2 regions of the Bacillus sp. DU-106 genome follow, and region 2 is predicted to be linked to the other one. Evidence: riboswitches for the same ligand, from Rfam matches in the RefSeq annotation. Region 2 holds a riboswitch; the other holds the start of a gene.

Region 1 (15,095 bases), 980 kb from region 2:
ATTCTTAAATTCACTTTACTTAATAAAAAATAAAAAAATATTGTATGAGAGGAAACCTCACTTTTCTGAAGTGAGGTTTTTTGTAGTAACGAAGTAATAGTGAATAAAACTAATTTTAAAAGTAATTTAAAATTAAACTTTTTATAAAGCAACAGATGCTCGTTCATAATAGTAGTATAATAGTGAATGAGGTGTTAATAGAATGGAAGACAGAACGTTAGGTTTATTACTAGATGTTGTTGGGGAACTATTTTCAGATGAAATTTCAATTGCTGTTTCGAATACGAAAGAATATATTTACTATCGGCCAAGTAAACGAATTGATTTAAAGATTAGTGTCGGGGATCCTATAAAGGAAGGAACGATTGCTCATAAAGCGATGGTGATGAATCAAAAAACCTCTGAGTTTATGAATCGGGATGTTTTTGGTATTCCTTATCATGGAATGGCTGTACCATTTTCAAACAATGGAAAGCTTGAAGGGTGCGTGACGGCAATTTATCCAGCTTTAACGGATGGAAAGTCAGTTGTTACTTTAAAAACAACAGACGGCTGGATTCCGGTTCCTTTTTCAAAGGTTATGTATTTAGAGGCTAAAGATAAAAAGACGTATGTGAATTCAGAAGAGTTATCAGGAACACATAAATACTCTCTGCAAGAATTCGAATACTTGCTTCCGAAAGATTCATTTATTAGATGTCACCGTTCGTTTATTGTAAATGTTAATCATATTAAAGCAATTTATCCTGATACCCATTCTACTTTTGTACTTTCGATGGATAATGGTGAGAGAGTACCAGTTAGTCAATCATACGCTAGTTATTTCCGTAAACTTCTAGGATTCTAAATTTTTCTGCTTTAGAACCTAGATTTGCTGTTCTGTCTGAATTTTCGGCATTGTATACTAAAATCCCTATTTTGATAGTGTTAATATGTAAAATAATTATGAATATTCAATGAGAGAGGGATTACATATGGAGAACAATTTAGATAGAATCAGAGATCAACGTCTAAAAGATCGGGTAGTTACACCTGAAGAAGCTGCTTCCTGGATTCAAAGTGGAATGACTTTAGGCTTAAGTGGGTTTACACGTGCAGGTGATGTAAAAGCAGTCCCATTTGCGCTTGTAAACCGAGTTAAGAATGATGAATCTTTTAAAGTAAATGTTTATACTGGGGCTTCTTTAGGATCGGATGTAGACAAATTATTTGCTGAGGCAGGAATTTTAGGGAAAAGATTACCTTTCCAAGCTGACGCTACTATGCGAAAAGGAATTAATAACGGAGACTTTTTATTTGTGGATCAACACTTGTCTCATACAGCAGAGTTACTCCGTGCTGACGTTCTGGATATAGATTTCGCTATTTTGGAAGCGGTTGCGATTACAGAGGACGGAATGATTATTCCAACCACTTCAATTGGAAATTCCTTAGCGTTTTCCTTAAATGCTAAGTCTATTATTATTGAAATGAATATGGCTCAATCCGCGCAATTAGAGGGGCTACATGATCTATATGAACCAGGTAAACAAGGGGAGAGGCTTCCAATTCCGCTTGCGAAAACAGATGACCGAATTGGAACAATCGGTATTCCAATTGATCCTGAAAAAGTAAAGGGAATTGTGTTTACGAATCAATTGGATTCGCCATCGACAATTGTTCCTCCGGATGAAGAAACTGTTATTATGGCACAGCATTTAATAGAATTCCTTCGAGAAGAAGTCAAAGTAGGCCGATTAACAAATCGTTTAGCGCCGTTACAATCAGGAATTGGTTCAGTGGCTAACGCCGTATTGCATGGAATGTTAGATTCAGAATTTGAAGATTTAGAAGTATATTCCGAGGTTTTACAAGATGCAGTTTTTGATCTTATGGATGCTGGAAAAGTCAATTTTGCTTCTTGTTGTTCTATCACGCTTTCTGAAGAGAAAATGCAACAAGTATTTTCTAACTTTGAAAAATATCGTGACAAATTAATGATGCGTCCACAAGAGATTTCCAATCATCCTGAAATCATTCGTCGCCTTGGATTAATCTCAATTAATACTGCATTAGAATTAGATATATACGGAAATGTTAACTCTACTCACGTTTTAGGTACAAAAATGATGAATGGTATTGGTGGGTCTGGTGATTTTGCAAGAAATGCTCGCCTAGCTATCTTTGTTACTAAATCAATTGCGAAAGGTGGTAACATTTCAAGTATCGTTCCTTTCGTTTCTCATGTAGACCATACTGAACATGATGTAGATGTTATCGTCACTGAACAAGGGTATGCCGACTTAAGGGGACTTGCGCCAAGAGAAAGAGTGGAACTTATTATTGAGAATTGCACACATCCAATGTATCGTGATCAACTACGTGCTTATTACGAAGAAGCAAAAACAAGAGGTGGACAAACTCCTCATATTTTAGAAAAAGCTTTTTCTTGGCATACGAACTATGCTAAAAATGGAACAATGCTTGAAGCGGTAGTAGAAACTGTATAGGTTTGTATCGTACGAAATAGTAAAACGAATGAGTGAGCTTGAAGATTAAATTTTAGAAAAAGAGAACGCCAACTTTTAGGGATGGCGTTCTTTTTCTTTAAAAAAATTGTTGAAAATCGTACTGATTATAATAAAGATTTATAAAATTAATTTCTAATTTATGGAAATTAAAGGTTTTTTTGAAGTGCTTTCCGAATCAATTTAGTAGTGTACATATTGAAAGTGAGGAAAAAGAATCATGAAGATAAGAGAAGTATTATTAAGTGAAGCAAATGAATTAAGTGAACTCGCACTACATTCAAAAGCAACGTGGAATTATAGTGAAGAATTCATACTTGCTTGTAAGGAAGATTTAACAATTACGGAAGAGTACATAAAAAATAATTTTGTATATGTTTTAGTAAACGATAATGCGAAGATTGGTTTTTTCTCATTTTTACGTAATGATAAAGCTCTCGATTTCTTGTACATTCATCCTCATTACAAAGGAAAAGGTTACGGGAAAATACTTTGGGAGTATGTAATAGAAAAAGCCAATGAACTAGGATTAAAAAGTTTTACAATTGATAGTGATCCGAATGCAAAAGGATATTACTTGAAAATGGGAGCACAGTTAATAGGAGAGACACCATCAACTGTCTTTAAGGGTCGTTTACTGCCTCTTTTGAAATATGATGTGTAAAACTATTAATAGTAGGGGAAGATTAGAATGGATGATGTAAAGAAAAAGCAAATATATGAGGCGTTAATAAGATCTTGGTCAATAGAAACAAGTTCAAAGTGGACAATTGAAAATCCAGCAAAGGGACAGTGTGGTGTAACGGCTCTAGTCGTTCAAGATATATGTGGAGGGAAAATTAAAAAGACAAAAATAGGGTGCGTGTGGCATTTTTATAACTTTATAGATGGGCAGAGATTTGATTTTACAGAGACTCAATTCAATGGGAAATTGAATTATATGGATGAAAAGTCAAATTGGGAAGAAGCATTTGCAGATACAAATGAAAAACAATATAGCATTTTGAAGGGAAAAATAACGAAAGAATTAAACTTATCTTTTGACTCTTAATCTTTAATAAGTTACTATAATGGTGGTAACTTATTAAAGGGAACTTCATAGAGTTGAAAGGGGAAATACTTTTGAAAACAACTTATGTAAACGCTACAATTGTAACGATGAATGAACAAAACGAAGTGATAGAAAATGGATATATCATTGTAGAAAATGATCAAATTATAGATGTAAAGAGCGGAGAATTTGCAAATGATTTTAAAGTAGATGAAGTAATTGACATGAAAGGAAAGTGGGTTTTACCAGGGCTTGTAAATACACATACACACGTTGTAATGAGTCTCCTAAGAGGTATTGGCGATGATATGTTATTACAGCCGTGGCTTGAGACGAGAATTTGGCCACTGGAAAGTCAATTTACTCCCCAAATTGCGGTCGCTAGTACGGAATTAGGATTACTTGAGATGGTGAAAAGTGGTACAACATCATTCTCTGACATGTTTAATCCAATTGGAGTAGATCAAGACGCAATTATGGAAACGGTATCAAGGAGCGGGATGCGAGCTGCTGTTTCAAGGACTTTATTTAGCTTCGGAACGAAAGACGATGAAAAGAAAGCGATTGAAGAAGCTGAGAAATATGTGAAGCGTTACTATAACGAAAGTGGCATGTTAACTACGATGGTTGCACCACATAGTCCATATACATGTAGTACAGAATTGTTAGAAGAGTGCGCACGGATTGCAGTAGAGAATCAAACGATGGTTCATATCCATCTTTCTGAAACAGAGCGTGAAGTACGTGATATTGAAGCACAATATGGAAAACGTCCAGTAGAATATGCAGCGAGCTGCGGATTGTTTAAACGCCCAACAGTTATTGCACACGGTGTAGTATTAAATGACGATGAGCGTGCATTTTTAGCAGAAAATGACGTTCGAGTAGCTCATAATCCGAATAGTAATTTAAAACTAGGTTCTGGTATAGCGAATGTAAAAGCGATGCTAGAAGCAGGAATAAAAGTAGGAATTGCAACAGATAGTGTTGCATCTAACAATAATTTAGACATGTTTGAAGAAATGCGCATAGCGACTTTATTACAAAAAGGTATTCACCAAGATGCAACAGCATTACCAGTTGAAACAGCTCTTTCTCTTGCGACAAAAGGAGCTGCGGAAGTAATCGGGATGAAACAAACAGGGTCACTAGAAGCTGGTAAGTGTGCTGATTTTATTACGATTGACCCGTCTAATAAGCCGCATTTACAACCAGCGGATGAAGTGTTATCACACCTTGTATATGCTGCTAGTGGAAAAGATATAAGCGATGTAATTATTAACGGAAAACATGTCGTTTGGAATGGCGAATGTAAAACGTTAGATGAAGAGCGTATTATATTTGAAGCAAGTCGTTATAAACGAGGTTTGCAAAGATAGATAATTATGTGGCAGTTGAAAAAGCTATCCTTTTAAAAGGATAGCTTTTTTCTTGAACGAATAAATATTCAAAAGAATGTCGCATCTTTCTGTTAGTATTTCTGCTATAATATATTACGCTTTATAATATTTTATATTTAAGGAGAACAACTCATGAAGCGAAAAAAGAGCCATTTAATGGTAATGGCACTTGTTACATCTTTATTATTAACAGCTTGTAATAATAAAGCGAATAAAAGTGATACAGAGGTTAAAAAACAAGTGTTAAATGTAACAGTATCAGAAGAAATTCCTTCTCTGGACACTGCGAAAACAATGGATGGTACATCAGCCCACGTTATGCAGAATATATTTGAGGGGTTATATGTATTAAATGATCAAGATCAGCCTATTCCAGCAGTAGCAAGATCGTTTAAAAGAAGTGAAGATGGTAAGAAATATACATTTGATTTGCGTAAAGATGCAAAATGGTCAAATGGAGACAGTGTGACAGCAAATGATTTTATATTTGCATGGAAACGTGCAATTAATCCTGAAACGGCATCTCAATATGCATACATGCTCTTTTATGTGAAAAATGCGAAAGAGATTAATAAGGGAACAATGCCTCTTGATGCACTTGGGGTTAAAGCAATAAATAATTATACGTTAGAAGTTGAACTCGAACAGCCAGTTCCGTATTTTTTACAGTTGTTAGCACTACCTATATACTTACCACAGCATGAATCATTTTTGAACGAACAAGGAAACAATTATGCATTGGAACCTAGTAATCTCATATATAACGGTCCATTTGTATTAGAAAAATGGAAGCATGAACAAGAGTTTCAATTAAAGAAGAATGCTACATATTGGGATCGAAAGAAAGTGAAATTAGACGAAATAAACTTTCATATCGTAAAGGATACAATGACAGCTGTAAATTTATATGAAGCCGGAGATTTAGATCGAGTACCTATTAATTCGCAAGTTGTAGACAAGTATAAAGGGAATAAGGAATTACATATGTCGAGTGATCCTGGAATTGCTATGCTTCGTTTTAATGAAAAAAATAACGCGTTAGCAAATAAAAAGGTGCGTCAATCTATTTCATTAGCGTTAAATAAAGATGATTTCGTTGCTCACTTTATTAATAACGGAGCAAAACCTGCAAGTGGACTTGTACCAGTTGGTCATGTAAATGAAGTGACTGGTAAAGATTTTAGAAAAGAAAATGGAGATATTTCCTCATATGATTTGCAAAATGCGAAAAAACTTTGGGAAGAAGCGAAAAAAGAGCTTGGGGTAGAACAAGTAAACCTAGAGTTCTTAACGTTCGAACAAGATAACGCAATACGTATGGCAGAATATATAAAAGGTGATTTAGAGAAGAATTTGCAAGGGTTAACGATACAAATTAAACAACAGCCATTTAAGCAAAAATTACAGTTAGAACAAATAGGTGATTACGATATAACTATGGCAAATTGGGGACCTGACTATAAAGACCCAATTAGTTATTTAGAGTTATTTACGACAGGGAATCCGAATAATAAAATGAATTATTCTAATGTTCGTTACGATGAATTAATAAAGAAAGCGAAAACGGATTTTGTACTAGATACGGAAAATCGATGGAAAGCGTTGCGAGAAGCCGAGCAGGTATTATTAGAAGATGCTGCGGTGGCGCCGCTTTATCATATTGGCTCAGCATATGTACAAAAGGATTATGTAAAAGGAATTGAAAAGCATCAATTTGGTGGTATTTATACTTATAAGAATGCTTATATTGCTAATGAATAAATACAAAAAACCTTACTTTTTAAAAGTAAGGTTTTTTACACATGAATTCTATTAAACCGATTTTAATAAAGCGTAAAAATTCGTATCATATGGGATATCATCTTGATACATATAATTTTTTAGAACTCCTTCTTTTTCAAAACCTAGTTTTAATAGCACTTTATTGGAAGCTTCATTTTCAAGAAATACAATTGCCCCAATCCGCTTTAAATGAATCGTATGGAAACCGTATGATATAACCTCAGAAACAGCTTCAGTCGCATATCCTTTTCCCCAGTGTTCAGGCAAAAAGGCATAACTTATATTGGCTCGTTTATGCTCAGAAGACCAATCGTGAAAACCAATGGTACCGATGAGTTCTTTCTTGTCTTTTAATTCGATTCCCCATTTTATACCGTTTCTTGCATTGTAACTCAACTTAAAGTTATGAATGATTTGTTTCACTTGATCAACATCTTGTAACGGTTTTTGGCCATAATAGCGCAGTACATTAGTATTAGAAAAGCATTGTAGTATACGCGGTGCATCTTCTTCGGTAAGTTCTCTTAAAATAAGTCTTTCAGTTTTTAATAAAGGAAACATATTTTCGCTCCTTTTCACATGAAAATAGAATGTATTTGTTATTATATAATTTAATCTGAAAATAAAGATTATTCAAGGTGTAAGGAAGTTATTGGCTGGAAATAGATTATAAAATTTATTTTAAAAAGACTTTATAGGATTAATACAAATAATGAAAAAAAGGGTACTCCAAATTAAAATTGGAATACCCTTTTCTCATTACCCTACAAATGTTTGATACAGTAAGAAGATATTTAAAACGATAACGAGTGCTGCAATTATCCAAGCGATAAATGTTGTTATACGGTGGTTAACGAGTGCACCCATAATCTTTTTGTTACTTGTAAACATAATAAGTGGCACTAGTGCAAATGCAATACCGAATGATAAGACGACTTGGCTCATGACTAGAGCGTAAGTTGGATTTACACCTAAAGCGATAATAACTAATGGTGGAATCATTGTAATAAATCGGCGTAAGTATAACGGAATATGCATGCGAATGAAACCTTGCATAATAATATCACCCGACATTGTACCGACAGAAGAGCTAGATAGTCCTGCTGATAAGAGCCCAATTCCAAACAAAGCAGCTGATACAGGACCTACTAAGTTGGTAAATTGAGTGTAAGCAACATCTAAATCTTCAACGTGCAAGCCGTTTTTAAAGAATAGTGCAGCAGCAACAATTAACATACTTGCATTAATTGCTCCAGCAATAACCATTGCAATAATAATATCGATAAATTCGAAACGAAAAATCTTTTTCTTTTGTTCGTCAGTTGTTCCGACCACACGGCGTTGTGTTAATGCAGAATGCAAGTATATTGCATGCGGCATAACTGTCGCACCTAAAATCCCTGCTGCAAGTAATATACTGTCTACACCTTGGAATTTTGGAATAAATAGTCCTGAAAGAAGGGGACTTAATTCTGGTTTTGCATAAAAAACTTGAATCCCAAAAGCAATTACTACAATGAAAATCATTCCTGTAATAATAGCTTCTAGTGGACGAAATCCTCTACGTTGAAATTCAAGGATAATAAATGATCCGGCTGCTGTAATTAAAGCGGCAGGTAGCATCGGGATTCCAAATAGTAAGTAAAGCCCCAATGCAGCTCCAATAAATTCCGCTAAATCTGTAGCCATAATAACTAGTTCACCTTGTATCCATAAACCGATAGACACAGGCTTTGGAAAGTTTTCACGAGCTATTTCGGGTAAATTGTTTCCTGTAGCAATTCCTAATTTAGCTGATAAAGTTTGGATTAATACAGCCATTAAGTTAGAGGCGAGTATAACCCATAATAGTAAATATCCATATTGTGAACCAGCTGCGATATTTGTAGCAAAGTTGCCAGGATCAATATAAGCAACGGACGCTATAAAAGCGGGTCCTAAAAATGGTAACAGTCTTTTCCAGCCTTTTGTTTCTCCACTTAAAGCTAAGTGAGCTGATTGTACGGTTGTACTTTCAGAAGGGAGATGTTCATCTTTTGTTATATCTTTATTCATAGTAGTTTTCCCCTTTAAAATGTTAACTTGATGAAATTATTGTATTTATTCTTACTCATTATTTCAATACATTTAAATATGTTATATGATAATTTCATTTGAACACGAAAGTTTCCTTAATGCAAATTATATGCCTTTATGCAATGGATGGTGTGATAACGTAAAATGAATTGGGAGTTTATGGTGTGATGACGTGGGGAAACATAATAAATTAAAGGGGCAATTTTGAAATTTATGTGAACATAAAGCCGATAATCCAGCATATTAATTGATGGAATTGCATTTGTATGATATATAATATATTGGGATTACAACATAACCATAGTGTTTTGATGTGTAATCTTGTTTTTTATTTTTGTTAACTGATAGAAAATAGTATAAAGAAAAGAAAATGGGATTCATTTTCTTATTATATATGTTTTGATATGAACGTTAACTTATACATGATTTTAAAAATTAGATAGGTGGTAGAAATACATTGGCAACTACAAAACCATACAGAGTATTACTATATTACATGTACACAACAATTGAAAACCCAGAAGAATTCGCGGCAGAGCATTTAGAATTTTGTAATTCACTTGAATTAAAAGGAAGAATTCTTGTAGCGAAAGAAGGTATTAACGGAACTTGTTCTGGAACTGTAGAACAAACAGAGAAATACATGGAAGCAATGAACAATGATCCACGTTTTGACGGTATCGTATTTAAAATAGATGAAGCTGATGGTCATGCATTCAAGAAAATGCACGTGCGTCCTCGTCCAGAGTTAGTTACACTTCGTCTAGAAGATGACATTAACCCACACGAAATAACTGGGAAGTATTTAGAGCCAAAAGATTTTTATGAAGCAATGAAACAAGAAGATACAGTTATCATTGATGCACGAAATGATTATGAGTTTGATTTAGGTCACTTCAAAGGTGCGATTAAACCTGATATCGAATCATTCCGTGAATTACCAGATTGGATTCGTGAAAATAAAGAAGTACTTGAAGGTAAAAAGATTTTAACTTATTGTACAGGCGGAATTCGTTGTGAGAAGTTTTCTGGTTGGTTAGTTCGTGAAGGCTATGAAGATGTAAGTCAGCTTCACGGCGGAATTGTAACGTACGGAAAAGACCCAGAGGTACAAGGTGAGCTTTGGGATGGACAATGTTACGTGTTCGATGAGCGTATTGCTGTACCAGTAAACCAAAAAGAACATGTTATCGTTGGTAAAGACCACTTTACAGGTGAACCTTGTGAGCGCTATGTAAACTGTTCAAATCCAGAATGTAATAAGAAAATTTTATGTTCTGAAGAAAACGAAGCGAAATATTTACGTGCATGTTCTCATGAATGTCGTGTAAGTCCACGTAACCGCTACGTAATACAACATGAATTAACGGAAGAGCAAGTAGCTGCTGCATTAGAGCAAATCGAAGCAGGGAAGTAAACTGAATTCGTATAATAAAAGGGGTACTCCAAGTTTTATTTTGGAGCACCCTTTTTTTATTATCCGGTCCTGTCATTTGTCGGTAAGTCGATATATTAAAAAAATCGCTGATATATTTCGAGTTGCGCCGATATAATCGGAAAATCGCTCATAAAAATTTCACTTACTGCAGCGCACCAAGAATTTGAAAATAACCTTTTTTAATTTTTATCTTCTTTCTCTTTAACGGCAGAAAGTACAGTTTGTTTTACCCAAGCTTTTCTTCGTTTATGTTGTAGACCCCATTGGTATAAACTTTGGGCTCCTAAAATAAGTGAAATGACAATGCCGCTAATCGCAATTAATAGAGCGAAAAATTCAAGAGGTGACGATATTTTGTTTGAATCGGTGTTTCTTAAAAGGTCAATCATAGTAAACCCTAACATTTGGCCCACTACAGAGTAGAGCGTTAAAATTAACAATAAGAGGCTATCTTTTTTAGAGGCGACATTTTCTTGATATTTAAACAAACTATCAAGATTTTGTTTCGCGTTCGAGTATAGAACCTCAATATTAAAAAGTTTTCTTAAACGAAAGAAAATATCTTCACTTTGTGATTGGGATACTAATTCTAAAGAAAAATAATTAGCAGTGAACGAATTGATCGAATAAATTAATTTCTCTATTTCATTAGTATCTTGTTCAATGTTTAGCTCAGCATAGGCGTTAGCCATTTTTAATAAAACAATTTTATGGAATAGGTTTAATAATAAAGCGTAATAAAATTCTCCGTACATTTGACTAGCAAGTTTAGCGATTTTACGTTCTCCTTCATTTGTTACACATGTAAAAATATGTTCTTCCATTATGAAATAACGATTTGGAGCCCATCTCTGGTAAGCGTGTTTTTTTAAATAGTCATGAATGTAAGGAAGGTTATTTGCGCTCACATATGGCTTACCATCACTTGTTAATCCGGAAAGACTAGAAGTACGATAAACATCCACTTCATTAAGCTCCATACCTTCTTTTAGTGACAATAAAGTTTGGACGTACATTCTTTGGTCTTCGAAGAAAGGGAAGGTTTGAAAGTATGAACTTCTTAATCTCTTCTTTTCAAAGAAATCAGTTACGCCATGAAATAAATAACCAAAAATGAATTTTTCAACTTGGGAATACTTTTTTCCGTTACATTCAATACAAATAGTTTCATTTGTATCATTTTTAGTTTCAAGTACACGGAAGCGAGCAGCGAATTCGATTGCTTCAGATAAAGTCATGTTTGGAGCAGTGTTTACTTCTGTTCGAATTGTTAAGAAGCCAAGTTCATAAGGACAAAGTGTTACATCAATAGAGTGTATCTTGAATGGGATTGAAATACGGTTTGTTGTTAAATGTCCAGTTAAGTTAAGGTCCTTTGAATAACGTTGCAAGCCCTTTTGATGCTCTGAGTGAGGAAAGAGAATTTTATTTGTAAATGAAAGATAGTATGCTTCCATATTTTGATGTGAAACTTTAAACTCCCCATAATATGTATTTTCATCATCGAGATGATCGAGCCGAAAAGGACGAAAATCGTTTTTTTGTAAGAAAGGGAACATCTCTTGTTCATATCCAGCTTTAAACGAAAACGGGAATATAAATTGAAATATAGCTGTTGCTACACCTTTTTCCTCAATTGATTGTATTGCCTCCATCTACATTGTGTCCTTTCCATATATGCTATAGAAACAACATGCCCAAATTTATTTGAAAATAACCACTCTTTTATACTCAATTGAGAGTGAAAATTCAGCTTATTTAGCAGAGGACATGTATAATGTTATGTATACTAAAAGTTATAAAATTTTATTTTGAAAAGGGGGATGCTGTATGCGGATTTTAGTATTAGGCGCTGGTGGAGTCGGAGGATTTTTTGGTGGCAGATTAGTCGAAAAGGGAGAAGATGTTACATTTCTTGTTCGTAGTAAACGGAAAAAACAATTAGAGGAAAGAGGACTTGTAATCCGAAGTGTTAACGGGGATTTTTCCTTTCAACCGAAATTAATAACGAAAGAAGAGAGAACTTCTCCATTTGATGTCATTTTATTTTCAACAAAAGCGTATCACTTAAACGAGGCAATTCAAGATTTGAAGCCGTTTGTTGGCGAAAATACTGTAATCATTCCATTGTTAAATGGTATCGCTCATTTATCGCTATTACAAAAAGAATTCGGCGAAGAAAAAGTAATTGGCGGTTTATGCTTTATCGAGACGACGTTAAACGATCAAGGAGAAATTGTACAAACTAGCGCTGCCAACAGACTTGTGTTTGGAGAAATTAAGTCTCAAAATTCAGAGAGAGTAAAGCATATTTCTAAAGCATTTGCAGGTACGAAATCTAGTTTTGTTTTAAGTGAAAATATTACGCAAGATATGTGGCATAAATATTTATTTATTACTGTAATGTCCGGTGTGACAACGTTAATGCGTGCACCAATTGGACCAATCCGTGAAAGTGAAGGCGGCCGTGATTTTATCCGTAATGTATTTGAGGAATCTGTACAAATCATGAGAGTATTAGGAGCTCCAATAAAGGTTAATATTGTCCAGGAACATATGAAAACAATTGATAAAATTTCGTATGATATGAAGTCATCGATGCAACGTGATATGGAGAAGGGTTCGTTTATTGAAGGGAAGCACTTGCAAGGATATTTACTGGATGTAGCAGAGCAATTTTCTATAGCGGCACCATTATTAGGCACTATATATCAAAATTTAAAGGTGTATGAAGAGATGGCCTTTAACAGATCTGTAATAGAATTAGATGTATGAAAAAATAAAAAAGATAGCAATATATAAGTGTATTGCTATCTTTTTTATTTTTTGTATGACAAATTATTTATTTCTTTTCGTTCTATCTGTCAAATTTATTTCCTGTTCACGTTTACCATATAACTGATTAATTTCATTTGCTACTGCATCTAAATATGAATCGGAAAAAATAGGCTTCTTTTCTTTAGACATATGGGTCTCCTTTGCGGATTTTTTAGTATTCATTATGTATATTTCTCAGTGGATTATGCGCAATCATTTTAATTTTTTTCTTATTAAAAATTTTTGTTTACTTTTTGAAAATAAAGGAGTATTATAATCCACAGTTTCAATTTTCTAAATCGCTGAAACCGCATGGTACGGGGGACCCGTTTTTACGGATTAGTACATAATCCGATGGGGTGAATCCTTGAAAAGGTAGGGCTACTCATAGGCCCGAATCCGACAGCTAACCTCGTAAGCGTTATATTGAGAAGGAAGGTGGAGCTTGTGCGACAAAAAAAATAATGTCTACAAGTCTATTTCGCTATGGCTTGTAGACATTTTTTGTTTTCTGAGGAAATCGTTTACTGGCTGTAACAAGCAGTAAAGTTCGTACAAAATTATTGGAGAGTGGACAGCATTGGTTTCATCTATTAAAAGATTTTTAATTGGAAGACCGTTAAAATCAACGGAGCTTGGAGAACAGAAGCTTAATAAAACGAAAGCTTTAGCTATTTTATCTTCTGACGCATTGTCATCAGTTGCTTACGGTCCAGAGCAAATTTTAATTGCTTTAGCAGGTGTTGGAGCGATCGCTTATTGGTATTCCATTCCGATCGCTGTTGGGGTATTAGTATTATTGACAGCCCTTATTTTATCTTATCGTCAAATTATTTTTGCTTATCCGCATGGCGGGGGAGCGTATGTTGTATCAAAAGAAAATTTAGGGATGAATCCAGGCTTAATTGCTGGAGGATCTTTATTAGTTGACTATATTTTAACTGTTGCGGTAAGTGTGTCCGCTGGTACAGATGCAATTACGTCTGCATTTCCTAGCTTACATGCACACAACGTAATTATTGCGGTTATATTTGTTATATTAATTACGATCTTAAATTTAAGAGGAGTAACGGAATCAGCTTCCGTTTTAGCATATCCTGTTTATTTATTCGTTTTAGCATTATTTATATTAATTGGTGTAGGCATATATAATATTTTAACTGGTCATGTTTCACCCACTTTACATGCGCCGATTGGTACACCAGTTGCAGGGATTAGTTTATTTTTATTACTAAGAGCATTTGCATCAGGTAGTTCTGCTTTAACAGGTGTTGAAGCAATTTCAAATGCAATTCCGAACTTTAAAGATCCTGCGCCAAACAATGCTGCAAAAACATTGCTTGCAATGGGTGCATTACTTGCTGTGTTATTTTCAGGAATTGTGTTTTTAGCCTATTATTACGGAGTGACTCCGAGTAAAGAAGTAACAGTTGTTTCTCAAATTGCTGAACAAACATTTGGACGTAATTTCATGTACTATTTCATACAAGGTACAACAGCTTTAATATTAATTCTTGCTGCTAATACAGGTTATTCTGCATTTCCTTTATTAGCGGTTAACCTGGCAAAAGATAAATTCATACCGAGAATGTTTACGATTAGAGGAGACCGTCTAGGTTACTCAAACGGTATTATTATACTTGGAGTTGCTTCGATTATTTTAATTGTAGCTTTCCAAGGACAAACAGAACATTTAATTCCACTATATGCAGTAGGTGTATTTATTCCATTTACACTTTCTCAAACAGGAATGGTATTAAAATGGCTTCGCGAAAAGCCTGAAGGATGGGCTTTAAGATTAACGGTTAATTTAATTGGTGCAGTTATTAGTTTTATCGTAATGAGCATGTTCTTTTTAACTAAATTTGCACAAGTTTGGTCGATTCTTATTTTCTTACCAGTTATTATCTTCTTATTCCATCGAATTAAGAAGCATTATGATGCAGTGGGTGATCAATTAAGTTTAAAAACTTGTGAGCCTCTTATTCCAATTGAGGGGAATGTAATTGTCGTTCCTGTAGCAG
Region 2 (15,070 bases):
ACATCACTTCATCGATCTGATTAGTATAGGGGAATATCAATCTATGTTTGATTTCTTTTATACTAAGGAGGATGAGGTACATGGAACTAACACTTATTTGTGTTGGAGAAGAAAGTAAGGTAAATAGTTTAAGAGATTTAGTATCATTTCAACATGAGTTAATTATTTTTACAGCAAATGAAGAGATAGCGGCTGAAGTTAGGAATTGTGGGTTTGATTGGACTTATAGTTGTAGTAAGGAGCAGGACTTTACTAGTATTTGTGAGTGTATTAAGAAGGTGATTTTACTAGGGGATGAGCTTCCAATCGTTAGTTTTTTCACAGAACACATTCGCTTTTCTTTTCAAGCACCTATTACTGTTGTTACAAGGAATAAACGATATCCAGCGAGGCTCTATGAAACCATTGGAGCTAAGTTTGTCGTGTTTACAAATTGTGATAATATTTCTTTTTTATTTTTTGAATAGGGCGGGGGAAGAAATGATGAAGGTACTATTACTTGGAGATATAGCAAATCGTTGGGCAGTATCGGTAGAGCGAGTTCAAGAATTGGTTCAGATCGATCCCCTTTTTCCAGGGCCGTATATTATATTACCATCAAAAGATGCTTTGTATTTAGAGGTAGATATTACCGAGTATGAGCAGCTACATGCAGAATTGACACAAGTTTATATTCGCGGGAGAAATTTACGTGCATTTTTACGAGGAGAATAAAGGTTGAATAAAAAAGAGCGAATGCTGAGTGCAACAAGCTATGCACTTCATGTCATTCGCTTTTTTTATTTCATATTTAAAAGGTCATTTTTAAGAAAAGAAAAGAGAAATAAAGAAAATAGATGAAATAACAGTAATAATCTTCAATGTAAGCGTTTAAATGAATGTAAATATTATTATTTTCAGTAATTTACCCCTTTACAAGTGAAATATAGAGGAGTATATTTACTCTCATAAATCATTCATAAAATTTCCAAAAAAACCTAAAATCGCTGAGTTCCAGAAATGGAGCGGGGGAACCAATTTTGTGCATCGTCACTTGGGGTGAATCTTTCAGTTTTGAAAGTAGGGCTACTCTTTAGGCCCGAATCCGACAGCTAACCTCGTAAGCGTTTAGAGAGGAGGTTTACTTTTTGTTGTTCATTTTTTGAACACTGAGTAGAGCTCAGTGTTCTTTTTTAATATTTAAATGGTAAATTTTAACAAAAAGAGAGGGATAGTTATGTTAGATGTTGTAATGGTCGGGATTTTTATTTTATTAGTTGCATCGATGGCAAGTCTTGCAAGTTGGTCAGATAAAGTTGTGAAAGAAGGAAAGCAATCATGATGATTGTCTTATCGGTTATTGTCGCAGCAATTACAGTGTATTTAGTGTATGCATTATTAAATCCAGAGAAGTTTTAATTAGGGGGAATCATTCATTATGATTTGGGTTGCAGTCATTATTACAATGCTCTTGTTTATTTTAGTAGCAAAGCCAACGGGGATTTATTTAGAAAAAGCTTTTCAAGGTAGCAAAACATTAGATAAAGTATTCGGGCCTTTTGAAAAACTTATTTTTAAAATTACGGGTGTAAAAGCATACAATCAAACGTGGAAACAGTACGCATTATCATTAGTTTTATTAAATGGATTTATGATCGTTGTCGTATACTTCATTTTCAGATTACAAGGTGTGCTGCCGCTAAATCCAGCACATATTGAAGGGATGGAGCCTACGCTCGCTTTTAATACAGCGATTAGTTTTATGGCTGATACAAATTTACAGCATTATAGCGGTGAAAATGGTTTATCCTATTTATCACAATTAATCGGGATTACATTTTTAATGTTTGCGGCACCAGCAACGACATTAGCGCTCGTTATGGCTTTTATAAGAGGACTTGCTGGAAAAGAACTTGGTAACTTTTTCGTTGATTTTACGAGAGCGTTAACGAGAGTGTTTCTTCCTATTGCATTTATTGCGGCACTAGTTTTTGTCGCACTTGGCGTACCACAAACGTTAGATGGGGCGGTTACAGCACAAACGATTGAAGGTGCAAAGCAAAGTATTTTACGTGGACCTGTTGCATCATTCGTTTCCATTAAGGAACTTGGAAATAACGGCGGTGGATTTTTCGGAGCAAATTCTACGCATCCTTTCGAAAATCCAGGACAAATGAGTAATATTTTGCAAATGATGCTTATGATGTTATTACCAACAGCACTTCCATTTACGTACGGACGAATGGTCGGAAATAAAAAACAAGGCCGCATCCTTTTCGTGTCACTATTTATGGTATTTTTACTAGGGTTTATAACGATTACGACATCTGAACTAAACGGGAACCCGGCATTAAATGGAATGGGTATCGAACATGTACAAGGAAGTACAGAAGGGAAAGAAGTACGATTTGGAACAGTATTTTCTTCACTATACGCAACGGTAACGACAGCTGCTGAAACAGGCGCTGTTAATACGATGCATGATACGTTAACACCAATTGGCGGTTTAGTTCCGCTTGTAAATATGATGTTAAATACTGTGTATGGCGGCGTTGGAGCAGGTTTTGTAAACATTATTATGTATGCAATTATCGCGGTGTTTATATCTGGGTTAATGGTTGGACGGACACCAGAGTTTTTAGGTAAAAAGATTGAAGGTAAGGAAATGAAATTAATCGCGGTCACGATTTTATTTCATCCATTGCTCATTTTAGGATTTTCGGCATTAGCTCTTTCAACAAATTTAGGGACGGATGCTATTTCTCATTCCGGTTTCCACGGTTTGACGCAAGTGGTATATGAATATACATCGTCAGCTGCGAATAACGGATCTGGATTTGAAGGATTAGGAGATAATACACCGTTTTGGAATATTACGACTGGTTTAGTTATGTTTTTAGGACGTTACTTCAGTTTAATTACGATGCTAGCTGTGGCAGCTTCATTGAAAGAAAAAACGGTAGTGCCAGAAACAGTCGGAACGTTCCGTACAGATAATAGTTTATTTGGTGGCATCTTCATCGGAACAATTGTAATTGTCGGTGCATTAACATTCTTCCCGATGTTAGTACTCGGTCCAATTGCAGAATTTCTTACATTGAAGTAATGGAGGGTAAATGATGAGACCGGTAGTAGTAAAAGAAAAACAATTAAATGAGTCACAAATACATGCTGTAGAAGATGAAGTTAGACAAGCGAAAACGATGGATCGTGATATCGTAACACATGCGATGAAGCAATCCGTTGCGAAATTGAATCCGAAAGTCATGATAAAGAATCCGATTATGTTCGTTGTGGAAATTGGATTTATCATTACGTTCATTTTATCTTTTCTTCCAAGCAGTTCTAGTAGTATACCAGGATGGTTTAATATAACAGTTTCTCTCATTCTATTATTTACAGTTTTATTTGCGAATTTTGCAGAAGCATTAGCAGAAGGTCGTGGTAAAGCGCAAGCCGATTCTTTAAAGCAGTCGAAGAAAGATGTGTTTGCAAATGTAGTAAAAGAAAATGGAGACATTGTCCAAGTTTCAGCAACTGATCTTAGAAAAGGTGACGTTGTTATCGTAAAACAAGGAGAAATGATTCCAAGTGATGGCGAAGTAATCAAAGGATTAGCATCTGTAGATGAATCTGCAATTACAGGTGAATCAGCTCCTGTTATAAAAGAAGCAGGCGGTGATTTTTGTTCCGTAACAGGTGGAACGATGGTCGTAAGTGATGAAATTACAATTGTCATTACGAGTAATCCTGGTGAATCATTTATCGATAAAATGATTTCTTTAGTAGAAGGAGCTGCTCGTCAAAAAACGCCGAATGAGATTGCTTTAAATACAGTATTAACGAGCTTAACTCTTATTTTCTTAATCGTCGTTGTGACGTTGCCGATTTTTACAAATTATTTAGGTTTTCAAATTGATACTGCTGTACTTGTAGCGTTGTTAGTATGTTTAATTCCAACGACAATTGGTGGTTTGCTATCAGCGATTGGTATTGCGGGGATGGATCGGGTGACAAAATTTAACGTGCTAGCGATGTCAGGGAAAGCAGTAGAAGCTGCGGGCGATATTAATACAATTATTTTAGATAAAACAGGTACAATTACTTTTGGGAACCGAATGGCTCATACATTATTGCCTGTAGGAAATGAAACGATTGAGCAAGTTGGAAAGTGGGCCGCTATTAGTTCTGTTTTAGATGAAACACCAGAAGGTCGATCTGTTATCGAGTATGTGCAGGGAAAATCTATATCATATAATAGAGAACTTGCAGAACAAGGTGAGTTTGTTCCGTTTAAAGCAGAAACGAGAATGAGTGGTGTTGATTTACAGGACGGAACGAAAGTGAGAAAAGGTGCTGTCGGTAGCGTGATTGAATGGGTTCAGTCACAAGGTGGAACAATTCCGAAAGATGTAAATCAAAAAGCAGATTTCATTTCAAAAGAGGGCGGAACACCACTTGTAGTTGCAGTGAATAATCGTATTTACGGTTTAATCTATTTAAAAGATACAGTAAAACCTGGTATGCGTGAACGTTTTGAACAGTTACGTCAAATGGGGATTAAAACGGTTATGTGTACAGGGGATAACCCATTAACAGCAGCAACCATTGCAAAAGAAGCAGGAGTAGATGAATTCGTTGCCGAGTGTAAACCGGAAGATAAAATTGCTGTCATTAAAGCAGAGCAAGATAAAGGGAAACTTGTAGCGATGACAGGTGATGGTACAAATGATGCTCCAGCATTAGCGCAGGCGGACGTTGGATTAGCGATGAACAGTGGTACGACAGCAGCGAAAGAAGCGGCAAACATGATTGATCTAGACTCGAATCCAACGAAAATTATTGAGGTTGTAGGAATCGGTAAGCAATTGTTAATGACGCGAGGTGCTTTAACGACGTTTAGTATTGCGAATGATATAGCAAAATATTTTGCAATCATTCCAGCAATGTTTACACTTGCGATTCCGCAAATGGAGGCATTGAACATTATGAAATTAACATCACCACTGTCAGCGATTTTATCAGCATTAATATTTAACGCTGTTATTATTCCATTACTCATTCCGTTAGCGATGAAAGGTATTGCATATAAACCGATGAGTTCTAATGCATTGCTTAGCCGAAACTTACTTATTTATGGGCTTGGCGGAGTTATCGTTCCGTTCATTGGAATTAAAGTAATTGATATAATTGTCGGCTTGTTCATATAAGGAAGAGGGGAAAAAGATGGAGAAGAAACAAAGTATACTATCACCAATTATCCGTATTACTTTTACATTTCTAGTGTTGTGCGGACTTGTATACCCGCTTATTGTTACTGGTATTGCACAAGCCGTGATGAAGGATAATGCGGATGGAAGTCTAATATATAATGATAAAAATGAAGTGATTGGTTCTAAATTAATCGGGCAAAACTTCACGGATCCACGTTATTTTCAAGGGCGTGTTTCTAGTATTGAATATAAGGCTGAAGCATCTGGTTCAAATAACTATGCACCATCTAATCCAGATTTAGAGAAACGAGTAGAGAAAAGTATTGAAGAGTGGAAGAAACAAAATCCGAGCGTTCCAGTTACAGAAGTACCGATAGATTTAGTGACAAATTCAGGTTCAGGGCTTGATCCTGATATTAGTCCGAAGGCAGCTTCTGTGCAGGTGGATCGCATATCGAAATTAACGAATATTCCGAAAGAAAAACTTAATCAATTGATTAAAGATCAAACAGAAGGTGCTGCGCTTGGTTTATTTGGAGAGACCCGCGTAAACGTCTTAAAGCTAAATTTGGCATTACAGGAATTAATGAAATAGTAACAGTGCTACCTCAATCTAACGGATTGAGGTAGCGTTGTTTCGAATGAAAGGTAGTGTTTATTGTGTATGCAGATGATTATGAACCGAAGTTTCAAAGGCGAACGCCAGAGGAATATTTAGAATATATTCGTCAGCAAAATCGCGGAAAGTTAAAGTTATATGTAGGAGCAGCTCCAGGCGTAGGAAAAAGTTATAAAATGCTCTTTGATGCAAGGGAAATGAAAAAAGATGGAATTGATATTGTAATTGGTTTAATTGAAACGCATGGAAGAAAAGAGACGGAAGAAGCAATTGCTGATTTAGAAAAAGTTCCTTTGAAAGAAATACAGTATAAAGGAAAGGTATTTTATGAGCTTGATGTGGAAGGAATAAAAAAACGCGCGCCGCAAGTAGTCGTAGTGGATGAACTTGCGCATAGTAATGTTCCTGGTTCTAAGCATAAAAAACGTTATATGGATGTGCAGGAATTGTTAGAGGCTGGTATATCGGTATTATCAGCTTTTAATATTCAACATTTAGAAAGTGTTCATGATATTGTAGCTCAAATTACGAATGTAAAAGTAAGAGAACGAGTTCCAGATTTTATTTTACAAAAAGCAAATGAAATTCAGCTCGTTGATGCAACACCGGAAGTACTTCGGAAGAGGTTAATAGACGGAAAGATATATAAAGAAGAAAAAATTCAGCAAAGCTTACAAAATTTCTTTACGCTTAATAATTTAGGAGCACTTAGGGAATTATCACTTCGCGAGGTGGCCGATGATATGGACGAGAAAATTAGCCAAACAGTAATAGAACCAATTGGCGTAAAAGAAAAAATTCTTGTTTGTGTACAATACAGTTCAACAGCGGAGAAATTAATAAGACGGGGATGGCGCATGGCTGATCGGTTAAATGCTGAATTGTATGTATTAAATGTTGAAAGAGAAAATATAGACTCTCTTTCAGCTGGTAAAAAACAAACAATTGAAGAGTGGAAGACGCTCACGAATCAATTTGATGCGAGTTTTGTATTAGAAGAAGCAAAGGGAAGAAAGCCAGCGGATGTTATTATTGAAGTCGCGAAAAGATTGCAAGTAACACAAATTTTACTTGGGCAATCAGCGAGAACGCGGTGGGAAGAAATTCGAAAAGGTTCTATTGTAAATGAAATTATGAGACAAACAAAGTATATTGATATTCATATTGTTGCGGATCAAAGAGGGTAAAATAGAGCCGACCTTTTTTGGGGCTCTATTTTGCTTTTTGTACAGAATGAAAACTTAGCATTTTCATTGTATATAAGATTACAAGTAAAAATATAATTGCGCCTAGGAAGAAAATCCAAAAGTAATTTTGGTTAAATAAAAGAAATCCACCTATAAGTGGCCCTGTGCCCATACCAAGATAGCGGATGAAGTTGTACATACCGATAGCTGTTGCGCGTTCTTGTACGAATTCTTCTGTTAATAAAGTAGTGTGAGTTGGCATAGAAAGTCCCATACTAAAACCGTACAAAGATGTAACGATAATGATGAATGGGATATTGATGTTATATGTGAAAGAGAATAAAACGACACATATAATATTGAAGAAACTCGTAATAAATAAAGCTTGCTTTGTTGTGAGGCGTTTTTGCAAAAACTTGTAGCAAAAACTTCCTAGCATGATAGAAAGAGACATTGGTACAAACATAAGACCAATTTTATTTACAGTTAAATGAAATGAATTTGTTAAAATACTCGGTAAAAAAACGAGAAAGCAAAAGTAAATACAAAATTGAATGAAGCCAATAAGAGTAATAGAAAATCCAGTTTTATTTTTTAAGATAAGAGAGTAATTCTTTTGTGCTTTAGATTGTTTAATTATATTTGGCTTTGTTTCTGGGAGTAGTGAAATGTTTATAATTAATAAGATAATGCCAAGTGTAGATAAAAAGAGAAATACAGATAAGTGACCATTTATACTGCCAAGATAACCACCTATGAGAGGAGCCATTGCAGGTGCGAGGGCAAGTAACATTTGGTATAGGCTCATCGCTTCTCCGCGTTCTTTTCCTTCAAATAAATCGCCGATAATCGTTGCTGAAACTACAGGTATAGCCGCTATTCCTATAGCTTGAACAGCTCTAAAAAAGAGAAATAAATAAATGTTTGCCGAAAAAGCACATCCGATTGAACCAATTGTACTAATGACTAAACTAGGGATAAGGACAGATTTTCTCCCTTTTGTATCAATTAAAGGTCCATATACGAGCTGCATAATTGCAAGAACGAATGTGAAAAGTGAAACTGTTACATTTACAAGATAAAGAGAAGTGTGAAAAGAATTTTGAATCATCGGTAAGATAGGTGTGTAAATATTTTGAGCGAAGGAACCGAGTAAGGCACTAATACAGACAACATATAAAATGAAAGTTAGTTTAGATTTTTTCATCTTGTTAACCTCCTTGTGTTTTAGTTTCCTTGGAAACTAAATTTATTTTAACATGATTTTCTTACTTGTAAAGATGAAAAAATGGTTTTAAAATGGTATATAGTTAAATTGTTTCTTTGGAAACTTAGGAGGCGAACGGATTGAAGCATGCAACGAAGCAAATGGAAATACTGTCGGACATTCGTACACTTTTGCATAAAAAAGAAGAACATTTAAAACGACAAAATGAGAAGTTTCTTCGTGAGACAGGCGTAAGTAGTATGTCTTTATCTGAGTTACATGTAATCGAATGTATCGGAAAAAATGGTTTGATGAATGTAACGGCAATTACGACAGAAATGGGCATGACGAAGGGAGCAATCTCTAAAATTTGTACAAAGTTGTTTCAAAAGCAATTCGTTGAGAAGATGCAAATGTTAGATAATCAAAAAGAAATCTTCTTCAGCTTAACGGAGAGTGGGAATGAAATATATAAAGCTCATGAAAAATTGCATAAGCTAGCTGAAGAAAAGTGGTTGTTACTTTTAGATGGATATACGAAAGAAGAGCAAGACTTTATTCAAAGGTTTATAAAGGATGTCTCCGGTCATTTGGAAATATAATTGGAAGAAAAAACTCCTTTTTCTCAAGTCTTTTAAATATAATTTCTGAAAGAACTCATATATAATAGAAAAAGATACTTAACATGGTGAATAATTAAAGAGTCAATATATATAGAGGAGAGAGTAACATGCTTGAAAATACGGGGTTAGTATTAGAAGGCGGCGGTATGCGTGGTGTATACACGGGCGGAATATTAGAATACTTTATGGAACAAGATTTATATTTTCCATATGTAATCGGTGTATCAGCTGGTGCTTGTCATGCAGCGTCGTATCTTTCCAGACAAAGAAATAGAAATAAAACGGTCAATATTGATTATGCATCACATCCGAAATATTTATCGTATAAAAACTTATGGAGAAAACGTCAGCTATTTGATATGGATTTCATTTTTCACGAAATCCCAGAAAAGCATGTGCCGTTTGATTTTGAAACATACTTTAATAGCCCGGAACGTTTCCTTGTAGGAACGACGGATTGTGAAACAGGGCAATCAGTTTATTTTGAAAAAGAAGGCACGAATGATGATGCGCTAAATTTATTACAAGCGTCTAGTTCATTGCCTTTCATTGCACCAGTAGTAAATTATCGTGGTAAGCAACTGTTAGATGGCGGGATTTCTGATCCAATTCCAGTTCGTAAAGCACAGGAAGATGGATTTAAAAAATCAGTCGTAATTTTAACGAGAAATCATGGTTACGCAAAGAAAAAATCAAGATTTGGGTGGATTGCTGCGAAAGCTTATAAAAAATATCCGAACCTTGTGAACACGATGCTAAATCGTTATGAAGTGTATAATGAAACACTTCACTATATTGAAAAAGAAGAACAAGCTGGGAATTTATTTGTTATTCGTCCAGAAGTACCGCTTCAAGTAGATCGTATGGAAAAAGATACAGCAAAACTACAAAATCTATATGAGCAAGGCTATGAAGATGCAAAGAGACAATTTGCAGATTTGCAGGCGTTCTTGCAAAAATAAATATTAGGCTGTGGAGAAGAATTTCTCTGCAGCCTTTTTATATTGCTACTTATACGTTACTTTTTAAAAATGTATGAATGTTTAAGTGTTTAAAGAGTTTGTAAAACATAGAGGTGTCTTATTGAGGAGAATTTACTTGAGAGGTATTATGACGATGTAGCGCTACAAAACTATTTAATTTATAAGGTGATTATTAATGAAAGGAAAAGTTTTTTCAATTACGACTTTAGTATTATTAGCAACATCAATCTCAACAAGTGCATTCTATCCAACTCTAAGCGGTAACCTACTATCTTATAGAGCTCAAACTACTACGAATCAAAATGCATCTCGTTGTTCAGTAGCAATTTCTTTTATTAAATCAAATGGAAATAATTCATATATTGAAAGCGCTTCAGACAAATTAGGATCCCATGAATCTGGAAGAGTATTAAACGCAACTGTGAGTAATGGTGCATATAACGCCTTTGGTGCAAAAGGACTATACTCTGAGCATTATGCTAATGAAAATAATGACTATCAAGAAGATACACACAAAGGTACTTTTGATAGTAATGGTAACTTACGATTACAGTGGTAAAAAGCATTAAACAGTTGTCTTTATAAATATTTGGATAAGGAGATGTTCATCATCTCCTTCTTATTTAAAAGGAGCACAGACATGTACCTAGCTTTTAAAAATATAAAAAGCAATAAACTGTTTTTCTTAATTCTCCTTATGTCATTTTTTATTTCTTTTCTTTCTATATCAATAGCCGCACTTTTAACAGAATCTAAACGAAACTTTATATCTGCTTTTCAAATCGGTTTTCCAGAGAAGAATCAAATTTTAACTGTTCCGATAGCGAATGCAACTGAATTGGAAGAGATAATTCCTTTCATACAAGATATTTTTGTTAAAAGTGATATTTATGTAGAGCATTTAAAAGCATTAAATAGTTCAGGGGCAACAAAGATTATAGCTGTGAACTTAAAAGATGATTATTATTGGAAGCCATATATTTCTGAAGGACAATATTTTCATCGTGAAAATGTAAACAATATGGTTGTTGGCGATCAAACGAATGTAGAGGAGTTATATGAATTTGATGATACATATAAAAAAATAGGAACTATATCAAGAAAAGACAGTGACGTCGGTGTAGCAGGTATATACGTTCCACTTCAAAACTTACCTACTATATCTAAAAAAGGTATTATCGCGAGTAAACAATTACAATTAACAGTTGTTAATCCTACATCATCTATTCATAACGAAATAAAAAAGTTTATGGATAGGAGTAAAGAAGTGCTTTCGGGAGATGTTCAAATACTGAATGAACGAGATCTTCAGGAACTACATGTGACACATATAGATCCAGCAAATAAGTATTATTATAAATTCATTCTTGTTGCAATTGTTTCTGGCATTTCTGCGGTTTTATTTTGGATTTATAAAAAAGAAAGAGAGATTTCATTAAAAAAAGCAGTAGGTGCTTCTAATATATCTATTTACTGCGAACTATATATTCAAATTTTGTTTATTTCTCTAGTGGCGATGCTGTTGGTTTTTCTGGTGTTAGAAATGTTTTCTGGAACAATTCATACGTATTTTCAGACATACTTATTAAAACCGTTAACACCATATGTATTGGTATGTAATATTGTTTTTATAATTTTTCTTACAATGTTTGTTACTGTAATTCCAATCAAGCACATTATAAATATATATCCCGGAAAACATTTAAGAACGTAGGAGGTCTTCATGTTTTTTATATTTGATTCTATACGGTCTGTGAAAAAACGGTTATTACCAAGTTTGATTATAGTAATTTCTTTAATTATTGCATTTTCTTCAGCAATAGAATTTGTTAGTAATCTTTCGGGATATCGAAAAATGATGACGGTAGCAAATAATTTATCGACTCATAAAAATTTTTATGAACTTTATGCGACGCAAGATATAACATTGTTTAGCGAAGAAAAAGCAAAAAATGATTATCAACATTTCATGCAAGGGTTATCTAATACGATACCAATAACAAATAAAACAAATTATTTGTTCCGTAACTATTCACTTAGTTTAAAAAAAGAAAATGGAACGATAAAGACTCTTATTGTTGATAAAGATATTAATAAGTACTTTCATATACGAATTTCACAAGGCAGATATTTTGAGGAATCGGAATTTCATAAATCAGTATTTGATATTAGACCTGTTATATTAGGGGCTAATTATATAGAAAAGGTATCTATTGGTGATGTTATACCATCTGGAAAAATGAAGCTAAAAGTAATTGGCTTTTTAGAAAAAAAATTCACCATTTACATATCCTCGAAGTGGTGAAATATCGGATAATCGTATTACATTATTAGATGACATGGCGATTTTACCAATTGGAACAGAAGAAATAGAGTTCTATAGTGTAGAACTTTTATACAATGGGTTAATTATAGAAACAAAGGAGCAGATAAATATAAATGAATTTCAAAAGAAAGTATTAAAGGTAACGGAAGGTAAGGGTTATTCGTATTATGTTACAAATCCGAATAAATTGTTAGAAAATGAAAAACAAGGTATTGATAATATGTCATACCCCTTATTATTAAGCGGTACAGTCTTATTTTTTTCATTTCTATCTATTGTATTGACATCAATGGCAGCACTTTATATGGAACGTAAAAATATTTCTATTAAATCAGCGTTAGGTGCAAGCACTTTTCAAATATGTCTTCCATTTATTATTGAGTATATGTTGCTATTCGTTTTAGCGATATGTATAGGAATAATGTATTTTCAATGGGAGAATAGCGGAGTAATTGAAATTCAGAAAGGGCTAGAAAATAGTATAGTATCTTTCTTTGGAACGTTAAAAGTCTCTATAGAATCATTGGTTGTTATAGGTGCTTTATCACTTGTAATGATCCTCGTTATATATGCAATCATTTATTTCAATGTACTAAAAATAAAAAATACATATATGAAAGAGGTGTTATAGATGATTCAGCTCGCAAATGTGGCTAAGGGCTTTGGAAAGAATAATTTTAGTGCTTTAAAAGATATTAATCTTACAATAGAAAAAGGCGAAATGATAGCCATTATGGCCCCCTCTGGTTCGGGGAAGTCTACTCTCCTTAACATTATTGGCTTAATCGATACCCCCTCTGCTGGAAAGTATTTTTTAGATGGAATGGATACGAGTACATTAAAGCAAAACTATCATAAGTATAGAAACACGGAAGTTGGATTTGTGTTTCAAAACTTTTCGCTACTCGATGATTATACGATTATTGAAAATGTAATGCTTCCACTTGTATATAGAAGAATTTCTCATAAGAAACGTATGCAAATATCAAAAGAAATGCTGAAAATGGTAGGGCTTGAGAGGCATATTAACAAATATCCTTACGAGTTATCAGGAGGAGAACAGCAAAGAACAGCAATAGCAAGGGCTTTAGCACAAGATACAAAAATTATACTTGCTGATGAACCGACTGGTGCTCTTGATCAAGAAAATGGGGAAAAAATTATGAGTATTTTACAAGAGATTAATAAAGAAGGAAAAACAGTGCTAGTTGTTACACATGATCAAAAGGTAGCTGCATATTGTCAGAGGACGATAAGGTTACTTGATGGTTGTATGGTATAATATGGATAATGTTATGTGAAGAGGTGATACATATGGAAAATGTATATAAAGGACTTAGGCATACCGGATTTACTGCAATGCTTATTTTTGGAGGGGTATTTCTACTTCGCTGGCTCATACATGATGAGATGCTACTGGATCAGCTTATTGGATTTAGTGTAGGAATGGTAATGGTTGTTTCGTCAGTTTCCATTCAAAAGTATAGTAAAGAATTACAGATGAATGAGAAATATTAATAATTTTTAATTGCTGTTATCTTTTTCATAGTTTAGGAATAGTGGAGGCTTTCGTGTGATTTTCTTATTTGTAGTATATTTTGTTTTCATTATGACGTTGGTAATTACGTTTCTTCTTTCACAAAAGTCATATAAGAAGCCTATTATTAAATATATACCAACGTTAGTATTGTTTATTTTGGCTTTCATTTCTTCTGCTATGTTTGTATTGAATAATGGAATGGGAGAGCTGATGATATCGGTCTCTTTAGGGGTTGCAGCGATAGTGAACGGTCTTTTACTTCTTGTTTTGAAAGTAGTTCGTGTGATTGTTGCAAAGGGAAAGTAGAGCATCGAATTCGATGCTCTACTTTTTATTTACGCTTCTTTTTAATAAATGAAAAGGCTAAAGCTGTAATTAAAATGCTGCCTTTAATAATATCTTGTGCATAATAAGGGACGTTCATCATTGTGAGTCCATTTAATATAATTCCAATTAATACCGAGCCGAGGAATGTTCCGACTATATTTGGTTTCTTGGCACCGAACATTGCGTAACCGATATAGGCAGCTGCGACTGCATCCATTAATAATGGAGCACCAGCTGAAACTTGTCCTGTTCCAACGCGGCTGCATAGAATAATGCCGCCAATAGAAGCTAGTAAACCACTAATCATATAAGCATATACACGGTAACGATCAGTAGGAATACCGGCTAATCTAGCAGCTTCTCGATTCCCACCAGTCATATAAAAGAAACGACCGTACGTTGTTTTTTCTAAAAATAGATGTGCAATTAAAACGACAGTAAGCATGATAATGACAGGGACTGGAATTCCTAAGACGGAACCTTGACCGAGAAATAAAAAAGATGGAATAAAATGTCCTGTTGCACCGGACATTCCTTCATAAATTGAAGATCCTTTTGAAAATGTTAAGTGTAGTCCATTGACGATATACATGATACTTAATGTAGCTAGTAAATCAGGTAGTTTAATTCGGATAACGAGTAGTGCATTTAATAATCCAACTAATAATCCGCAAAGAATAGGAACAAGGAGTGTAACTAATAGTTCTTGTCGATATAAAACGAGACAAGAAGCAGCTGCAATTGTTGCTAAACTAGCGGTAGAGCCGACTGATAAATCAAACCCATCTACAATCAATGTAAAGGTAACGCCGATTGCAAGTAACGTTACGATGGAGATAGAACGTAAAATATCACTAATATTGTTATATGTTAAAAAAGAGTCATTGACGATAGAGAAAAAAATTGTAACACCTATAATAATAGCAATTGTACTAAATTGATAAAAAAGATGAGTAGGTAAATATAGTTTCTTAGTTTTCGTTTTATGAACGAGATTCAATGGAATAGCTCCCTTCAGATAAATGTAAAAGCTGTTCAGGAGATAGTTCGCTTGGTAAGTATTCAC

The links. Region 2 has a riboswitch for cyclic di-AMP ahead of C3Y97_RS03905 (SipW-dependent-type signal peptide-containing protein). Riboswitches for the same ligand answer to the same signal wherever they lie in the genome.
Region 1: another riboswitch for cyclic di-AMP. It lies ahead of C3Y97_RS09020 (APC family permease); the one in region 2 lies ahead of C3Y97_RS03905 (SipW-dependent-type signal peptide-containing protein).

The regions. Positions count from the first base shown of each region.
Region 1 is NZ_CP026607.1:1,724,049-1,739,143, forward strand. Features, by position in the region: gene C3Y97_RS08965 (LytTR family DNA-binding domain-containing protein) at 203-847, shown strand; gene C3Y97_RS08970 (succinyl-CoA:acetate CoA-transferase ScpC) at 975-2,489, shown strand; gene C3Y97_RS08975 (GNAT family N-acetyltransferase) at 2,728-3,171, shown strand; gene C3Y97_RS08980 (YunG family protein) at 3,199-3,558, shown strand; gene C3Y97_RS08985 (bifunctional S-methyl-5'-thioadenosine deaminase/S-adenosylhomocysteine deaminase) at 3,612-4,937, shown strand; gene C3Y97_RS08990 (peptide ABC transporter substrate-binding protein) at 5,091-6,719, shown strand; gene C3Y97_RS08995 (GNAT family N-acetyltransferase) at 6,771-7,301, opposite strand; gene C3Y97_RS09000 (Nramp family divalent metal transporter) at 7,500-8,795, opposite strand; gene trhO (oxygen-dependent tRNA uridine(34) hydroxylase TrhO) at 9,274-10,233, shown strand; gene C3Y97_RS09010 (hypothetical protein) at 10,434-11,909, opposite strand; gene panE (2-dehydropantoate 2-reductase) at 12,085-13,029, shown strand; gene C3Y97_RS28255 (hypothetical protein) at 13,093-13,221, opposite strand; cyclic di-AMP (ydaO/yuaA leader) riboswitch at 13,362-13,507, shown strand; gene C3Y97_RS09020 (APC family permease) at 13,652-15,095, shown strand, end outside.
Region 2 is NZ_CP026607.1:747,948-763,017, forward strand. Features, by position in the region: gene C3Y97_RS03895 (hypothetical protein) at 81-467, shown strand; gene C3Y97_RS03900 (hypothetical protein) at 481-714, shown strand; cyclic di-AMP (ydaO/yuaA leader) riboswitch at 975-1,120, shown strand; gene C3Y97_RS03905 (SipW-dependent-type signal peptide-containing protein) at 1,217-1,321, shown strand; gene kdpF (K(+)-transporting ATPase subunit F) at 1,321-1,398, shown strand; gene kdpA (potassium-transporting ATPase subunit KdpA) at 1,418-3,085, shown strand; gene kdpB (potassium-transporting ATPase subunit KdpB) at 3,099-5,189, shown strand; gene kdpC (K(+)-transporting ATPase subunit C) at 5,206-5,787, shown strand; gene kdpDN (KdpD-like non-kinase potassium sensor) at 5,844-6,998, shown strand; gene C3Y97_RS03935 (MFS transporter) at 7,024-8,205, opposite strand; gene C3Y97_RS03940 (MarR family transcriptional regulator) at 8,346-8,807, shown strand; gene C3Y97_RS03945 (patatin-like phospholipase family protein) at 8,936-9,790, shown strand; gene C3Y97_RS03950 (hypothetical protein) at 9,987-10,370, shown strand; gene C3Y97_RS03955 (ABC transporter permease) at 10,452-11,525, shown strand; partial or broken gene C3Y97_RS03960 (ABC transporter permease) at 11,535-12,768, shown strand; gene C3Y97_RS03965 (ABC transporter ATP-binding protein) at 12,769-13,419, shown strand; gene C3Y97_RS03970 (hypothetical protein) at 13,428-13,655, shown strand; gene C3Y97_RS03975 (sugar ABC transporter ATPase) at 13,711-13,983, shown strand; gene C3Y97_RS03980 (ABC transporter permease) at 14,009-15,004, opposite strand; gene C3Y97_RS03985 (sugar ABC transporter ATP-binding protein) at 14,988-15,070, opposite strand, start outside.